Tistrella bauzanensis: one gene and its partner. The protein of the gene in region 2 interacts with the protein of the main gene of each other region in a pairwise test. Links are inferred from orthologs where the notes say so. Each region holds a gene or a part of one and is shown on either strand. Other genes may lie near its edges.

Evidence for each region. Proteins that work in one complex are often made in the same cells at the same time.
Region 1: the proteins of mtgA (region 2) and IEW15_RS00460 interact in binary tests that used the Escherichia coli proteins (3 or more experiments, as listed by UniProt). The link is inferred for Tistrella bauzanensis from one-to-one orthologs.

Annotation. Positions count from the first base shown.
Region 1 is NZ_BMDZ01000001.1:109,742-113,216, reverse strand. Bases 477-3,475 are described here. They hold IEW15_RS00460 (peptidoglycan D,D-transpeptidase FtsI family protein), read right to left. Parts: upstream 2,926-3,475; coding sequence 1,027-2,925; downstream 477-1,026. Other genes in these bases: rsmH (16S rRNA (cytosine(1402)-N(4))-methyltransferase RsmH), read right to left, coding at 3,386-3,475; ftsL (cell division protein FtsL), read right to left, coding at 2,922-3,389; IEW15_RS00465 (UDP-N-acetylmuramoyl-L-alanyl-D-glutamate--2,6-diaminopimelate ligase), read right to left, coding at 477-1,040. Outside these bases: more of IEW15_RS00465, read right to left, coding at 1-476. UniProt on the Escherichia coli protein: Essential cell division protein that catalyzes cross-linking of the peptidoglycan cell wall at the division septum. Required for localization of FtsN.
Region 2 is NZ_BMDZ01000018.1:20,916-24,702, forward strand. Bases 393-3,225 are described here. They hold mtgA (monofunctional biosynthetic peptidoglycan transglycosylase), read right to left. Parts: upstream 2,262-3,225; coding sequence 1,524-2,261; downstream 393-1,523. Other genes in these bases: IEW15_RS09545 (xanthine dehydrogenase family protein molybdopterin-binding subunit), read left to right, coding at 393-1,492; IEW15_RS09555 (autotransporter domain-containing protein), read left to right, coding at 2,528-3,225. Also shown: more of IEW15_RS09545, read left to right, coding at 1-392; more of IEW15_RS09555, read left to right, coding at 3,226-3,787. UniProt on the Escherichia coli protein: Peptidoglycan polymerase that catalyzes glycan chain elongation from lipid-linked precursors. May play a role in peptidoglycan assembly during cell division in collaboration with other cell division proteins.

The sequences.
Region 1 (3,475 bases), on a different replicon or contig from region 2:
TAGTCGACGATCACCGGCGCGCCGTCGGCGGTCATCCCCACCTGCTCCATGCGGCCGGGCACGGCCTTCAGATGCGACAGGGTCGCGAGCGCCGCCGGCAGCGACCCGCCGCAGCCGATCACCAGCCCCACCGCCGCCAGCACGTTGTGTGCCTGGAAACTGCCGATCAGTCCCAGGCCGAATTCATGGCGCTGGCCGCTATGCTCGATCACCACATGCAGGCCGCCGCCCGGCATCGACTCCACCGACACCAGCCGCAGCACCCGTGCCTTGCGGCCATAATCGATCACCGCCAGCGGCCGCTTCAGCGCCGCACGCACCACCTGGTCATAGGTACGGCTGTCGGCATTGACCACCGCATAGCCCGCCGGCGCCGCCAGCCGCGAGAACAGTTGCAGCTTGGCGTCGCGATAGGCCTCGATCGTGCCGTGATAATCCAGATGGTCATGGGTCAGGTTGGTGAAGGCCACCGCCACCGGTGCGATCCCGTCCAGCCGGTGCTGGTCGATGCCATGGCTGGACGCCTCCAGCGCCAGATGACCGACGCCGGCGCGTGCCGCCTGATCCAGCAGCCGGTGCAGGGCCACCGGGTCGGCCGTGGTCAGCGCCGGCGCCGACAGATCGCCCGGCCCTTCATAGCCAAGCGTCCCCAGGCAGGCGGCGGACAGGCCCAGCCGCATCCAGATCTGACGGGTGAAGCTGACCACCGAGCTTTTGCCATTGGTGCCGGTGACGGCGGCGATCACATCCGGCCGGCGCGGATAGAAGCGGCCCGCCATGCGGGCCAGCGCGCCACGCGGCTCGTCCGCCTCGACCAGAGCCAGACCGGAGGGCACGACAGTGCCCCGCGGCGCCAGCACAGCCACAGCGCCGGCATCCGCCGCCGCCGCGATGAAACTGCGTCCGTCATGGGCCGTGCCCGGAATGGCGGCGAACAGCATGCCCGGTCCCACGGCACGGCTGTCGGCGGTGATCCCGGTAATTACGGGATCACCGCCGAGCACCGGCACATTGCGATCGACCAGCTCAGTAAGCCGCATTCTGCACCTCGGGAAGCTCGTCACTGACGGCGACTTCGTCCTCGTCACCGACCAGGGCATAGCGCAGCTCGGTGTCGCGCTGCTGCGGCAGCACCGGGCCCTCCAGCGGCGCGCCGTCGATCGCCTGTGGCCGCACACCCAGCAGCGGCGCGATCCGGCGGATCACCTCGCCCGCGGTCGGCGCTGCATTCCAGCCCGATGTCGCATAACCATAGGTCTTGGGCGTCGGTTTCGGCTCGTCCAATGACACCAGCACCACATAGCGGGGATCATTCATCGGAAACCCGCCCAGGAACGAGGTCAGCAATGCCTTGCGGCGATAGCCGCCAGCACCTGCCTTTTCCGCCGTGCCGGTCTTGCCGCCAACCAGATAGCCCGGCGCCTGCGCCTTCTTGGCGGTTCCAGCTTCGACCACGCTGATCAGCAGCTTGCGCAGTTGCATCGACACCTTCTCGTCGATGATCCGTTCGCGGACCACCCGTTCACCCGACTGATGCTTGACCAGCGTCGCCGGCACCTTGTAGCCGCCGTTCAGCAGCGCCGCCATGCCGCCCGCCGCCTGCAAGGGCGACACCGCCATGCCATGGCCGAAGCCGATGGTCATGACGCTGATGTCGCGCCATGGATGCGGCGCCTGGGGCGCCCCCACCTCGGGCAGCTCGATCCGGGCCGGTGTCAGAAAGCCGAAGCGGCGCATATAGTCCTGCTGGCGCGTCGCCCCCAGTGCCAGCGCCATCTTGGCCGCACCGATGTTCGACGAATACAGCATGATCTCGGGCACGCTCAGCCAGCGCCGCTCCGGATGAAAATCCCGGATGGTGAACCGGCCGATCTTGATCGGGTCGGTGGCATCGAAGCCGCCATCGATCCTCACCACGCCCGCATCCAGCGCCTGGGCGGCCGTGAAGGCCTTGAAGATCGACCCCATTTCATAGACGCCCAGCGTCGCCCGGTTGAACATCGCCTTGTCTTCAGGATCCACCGGCGCGTTCGGGTCGTAGTCCGGCAACGACACCATCGACAGGATCTCGCCATTGCGGGCATCCATCACGATGCCGGTGGCGCCGATCGCCTGGAATTCCGCCACCGCCGCGCGCAGCGCGTCGCGCATCACCTGCTGCACGCGGATGTCGATGGTCGTCACCAGCGGGCCACGACCGGTTTCGGCCCGCTCACGCAGGGTACGGTCCAGGCCCTGTTCCAGCCCGTAACGGCCGGTGTTGTCGACATTGGTGAAGCCGACCACATGCGACAGCAACCGACCCTGCGGATAGATCCGGCGCTGCTCGCGCTGGAAATACAGCCCCGGAATGCCCAGCGCATTGATCTCATACTGCTGTTCAGGCTTCAGACCGCGCTGAATCCACACGAACCGCCGGTCGCCCGAAAGCTGCGCGATCAGATCGGTCTGGTTCAGATGCGGCAGCACCGTGCGCAAGCGGGTCGCCGCATCCACCGGGTCGAAGACCAGTTTCGGATCGGCATAAAGCGATGCCGTGATCAGGTTCGATGCCAGCAGCACGCCATTGCGGTCGACGATGTCGGCACGGTCCAGCACGAGTTGCGGCGGCGGCGCGCCACGCGCGACCCGGGGCTCGCCGCCGTCATGCAGCACCCCCACGGCGATCAGCTTCATCGACAGGGCCAGAAAGGCCAGGACGAAGAAAGCCGCGGTGAACAGCACGCGATTGCGGCCGGTTTCCAACGCCTGCTTGACGTTGCCGTCCAGCTTCACCGCGCGGGCGACGCCCAGCCGCACTCGCCGCGCGCGCGGCAGCGGCACACGCGGGCGGGCGCCGGCCTGTCCGGCTTGCCCGGAATATCCAGCCTGTCCAGACGGGCCGGCGGTATCGTGGCGGGGTGGCATGCGATCCTGCGGGCTCATCGTGTGACCCCCGTCAACACGACGTTGTCGGTATCAGGCGTGGCGCCGCGGGCCGCGGTCAGGCTGCGGCCGCCTTGCGTCCCCGCCGACGCCACCGTCATACCCCGTGCCTCGGGCAACGCCTCGACCAGCGGCCAGGTGGCGGGCGGTGTGCCGGGCTTGTTGCGCGGGCGCGGCTCGGTTTCGGTCCGCGGCAGCGGCAGCGACGCCAGGCTGACCAGTTGGCGCCCCTGAACCGGCGCGGTCTCAAGATACTCGGCGGCCAGGCGCTCCAGCCGGTCGGGATTGTTGAGATAGGCCCATTCCGCCTTCAGCACGTGAATGGACTCCTGCTCGCGCAGCAATTCCGCATTGCGCGCAACATAGGCATCCTCAAGGCTGGCCACCCGATACTTCACCCAGAACAGGCCCGCCGCGATCGCGGCGGTGCAACCCAGAAGCAGAACGGTGCCGGGGCGGATCATCGTGCGGCCTCCCTGAACAGATCGTCGGCAACGGCAGGGGCATCCCAGGCGGGCGCATCGGTGCGCCGCGCGATGCGCAGCTTGGC
Region 2 (3,787 bases):
GGGGGAGGCGCCGGCGACGGTCGACGACGCTGCCGCGCGGCGTGTGCCGGGGGTGATCGACATCATGACGCTGCCCGGCGCGGTGGCGGTGGTCGCGACACGCTGGGAGACAGCCCTTCAGGCCCGCGATCTGCTCGACGCGACATGGACGACGACATCCCCGTTCCGCGATGCCGACAGCGTGGCCGATCTGGCGGCGGAGGTCGCGGCCGTTCGCGATCCCGCGCGGCCCGGCACCGCCTGGGAAACCCGCGGCGACGTGGTGGCCGGCTTAAGTGCCGAGGGCGTGCGGGTGGTCGAGGCGGTCTACACGACCGAGCATGTCTATCACGCGCAGATGGAACCGCTGGCCGCGGTTGCCGCGGTCGATCCCGATGGCCGGGGCGCCGAGGTGTGGCTTGGCACCCAGAGCCAGACGCTGTCCATCGCCGCCGCCGCCCAGACATTGGCGACGACGCCCGATCGCATCCGCTTTCACGCCATGCAGATGGGCGGCGGATTCGGACGCCGGACATTCTTTGCCCGCGATGTTCTGCGCGACGCGCTGTTGCTGTCCAAGGCGGTCAAACGGCCGGTCAAGCTGATGTGGACGCGCGAGGATGACGTGAAGAACGGCTGGTTGCGGCCGGCGACCGCCCACAAGCTTGAGGCGGCGCTTGATGGCGACGGGCGGGTCGTGGCCCTGCGCCATCGCGTCGCCAGCCCCTCGATCCTGGCCTTCGCGGCGCCGCCGCGTTGGGCGTCGGCCAATAACCGCGATCTCCTGGTGATGGAAGGCACCGAGAGTCACGACTATGACATCCCGGATTTTCTGGCCGAACATATCATATCCGAGCGGCGCGCGCGGGTGTCGGCCTGGCGGGGCATCGGTTGGGGCGCGAACTGTTTCGTCCGCGAAGCCTTCATCGACGAACTGGCCGAGGCCGCCGGGGAGGGCCCGGTCGCGTTCCGCCAGCGGCTTCTGGCCGGCAGCCCGCGCGGACGCGCGGTTCTCGATGCGGTCGTGGCCATGTCCGGTTTCGGTCGGGCGCCGCAGGGCCGCGCCCACGGGCTGGCCTTCGCCGGCTACAAGACCACGCTGGGGGCCGGTGTCGCCGAGATTTCGCTCGACCGTTCCTCCGGCCGCATCCGCGTGCACCGCTTCTGGGCAGCGGTCGACCCCGGCCTTGCGATCCACCCGAAGAATCTTGAGGCGCAGACCGAAGGCGGCATCGTGTTCGGCTTGTCGGGCCTGCTGAAGGAACGCATCACCATCGCCGGCGGTGAAATCGACCAGAACAATTTCTACGATTACGAACCGATCCGCATGAACGAGGTGCCCGAGATCGCCATCCGGATCGTTCCGTCGGACGCGGCCCCCTCAGGGGCGGGCGAGATCGGGGTGCCGATGACGGGTGCCGCCGTCGCCAACGCCGTCTTTCGGCTGACCGGCAAGCGGATCCGCGACATGCCGTTCACGCCTGAGCGGGTGACGGCATTGATGCAGGCATAGGCCGGGGCAGGCCGGCGGCGAGTCATGAGATTCAGGCCGGCGGCGCCGTGCAGGCGGTTGCCGGCCCCAACTGCCCCACGCGCCGGGCGATGGTGTTGGCGCGACCCTGGATATAGCGGGTGGGCTCGCCCGCCGACCAGCGGCGCGGATTGGGCAGCACGGCGGCCAGCAGGGCCGCCTCTCGGGATGTGAGGGCTGCGGCGGGCTTGTCGAAATGGGTCTGGGCCGCTGCCTCCGCGCCGTAAAGGCCCGGCCCCCATTCGGCCACGTTCACATAAAGCTCGACGATTCGCCATTTCGGCCAGGCCAGTTCGATCGCATAGGCCAGCGGCACTTCAAGTGCCTTGCGCAGAAATCCGCCGCCCGGCCACAGGAACAGGTTTCGGGCGGTCTGCATGCTGATCGTGCTGGCGCCGCGCAGGGCCTTGCCGCCGCGCCAGTCGTCGATCGCCACCTGCACCGCCGGCCAGTCGACCGCGCTGTGGTTGCAGAAATTATTGTCCTCGGCAGCGATGGCCGATTGCGGCAGGCTGCGCGCAATCTCGTCCAGCCCGCGCGGGCGATAATCGATCCGACCTTCATCGATCAGGCGGATCAGCATCAGCGGGGTGGCCGGCGGATCAACCCAGCGATAGGCGACCAGCATCGCCGCCCATACCGCCAGCACGGTCAGCAGAACCGCGCGCAGAATCCGCCACAGGCGGTGAAGCACGGGGTGCAACTGGCGGCGCAGCCATGTTGCCAGCGGCTTCGGCGCAGGGTCGGACATCTTCCTCCAGATCGGCAGCAGGAACCGCAGAGACGGAAATCGTGGCCCAGAATGCCGCAGCCGGGCGCCGGCGTCGAGCCCCGGGCAGAGCGCGCGCATGCCCGCGACCGGATCTGCCGTAAGTCTTGCGTAAACCCGGGTTGATCTGTGCATGATTGGTGACTTCCGGTTCTGGTTGCCACGGGTCATGGTCGGGCCTGTCTCCACGACCGGCCCCCGCGCACCGGGTGTGTCGGAGTGTCCCCGCAGACCAAGGAAACATCCAGATGCAGCGTTTCAGAACCCGTGCCACCACCGATGGTGCCGCTGTGGCGCGTCTGACCGCCCTGCATCGCCGGCTGCTCGCCGGTGCCGCCGCGACGGTGATGGTATGGGCGGCAGCACCGGCAGAACGGCCGGCCCATGCGGCCGAGGTGCCGGCCGATGGCGGCGACACCACCCTGCGCCTGGAACGTCTGTCGGATCTGCCGACCACCGTGCGTCTGGCCGTGGGCAAGGCCCGGCTGGTCGAAACCGGCGGGCCGGGCGTGCGCAGCCGCAGCCAGGGCTGGACCTTCGCGAATGACGGCCTGGTCCTGTCGGAAGGCGATGGCGTGCGGATGGCTGGCGACAGGGTGGAGAACAGCGCCGGCGCGGTGATCCTGGGCCGTCGGGGCGTGGTGCTGGGCAGTGTCGATGCCATGGGCATGCTGTCGGTGGACAATGCCGGCACCATCCTTGGCGCCGGTGGCCCGGGTGTGCGGATCACCGGAGAGGCCGCGCGGCTGGTCAATCACCAGGATGCGCTGATCGGTGGCATCGACGGCCGGGCAGCCATGCTGCGCGGTGGCGGAGCCCGTGTGGACAATCAGGGATACATCACCTCGTCCAGCCATGTCGGCCTGAAGATGACCGCCGATGATGATGCGTTGCTGGAGAATGGCCAGACCGGCCTCATCGTCGGCACCGGTCGCGGTGCGGTTGTGGATGGCCATGCCGTCACGGTGGTCAATGACGGCGCCATTGCCGGCGCCCGGCCGGATGACGATCAGGATGGTGCTGCGCGCGACGCGCTTGGACTGCTGGCGCGCGGCGATCAGGTGGTGGTCGTGAACAGGGCGACCGGGCTGATCGTCGGCGACGATCAGGGGCTGCGTGCCCTGTCGGATCGGGGCGTGCTGATCGATAATGCCGGCGTCATCCGTGGGCTGGATGGGGATGGCGGCGACGGCACCATCCGTCTGGTCAATCGCGACACCGGGGTGGTGACGGGCGGCAACGGCACTGTCCTGACGGGGGCCGCGGTCGAGATCGACAATGCCGGCGCGTTCCTGGCTCCGGACAGTATTTCACAGCCGGTGCTGTCGGTTTTCGACAGCGACGAGACCCGGATCATCAATCGTCTCGGCGGGGCGATCGACGGGAGCGGCGTCGGCATCGACGTGACCGGCGGCGATGTCGAACTGATCAATGACGGCTTTATCAGATCCGGCATCCCGGATGACAACGGGCTTGGCGGCCTGGACATCGCGGTGCTGATCACCGAT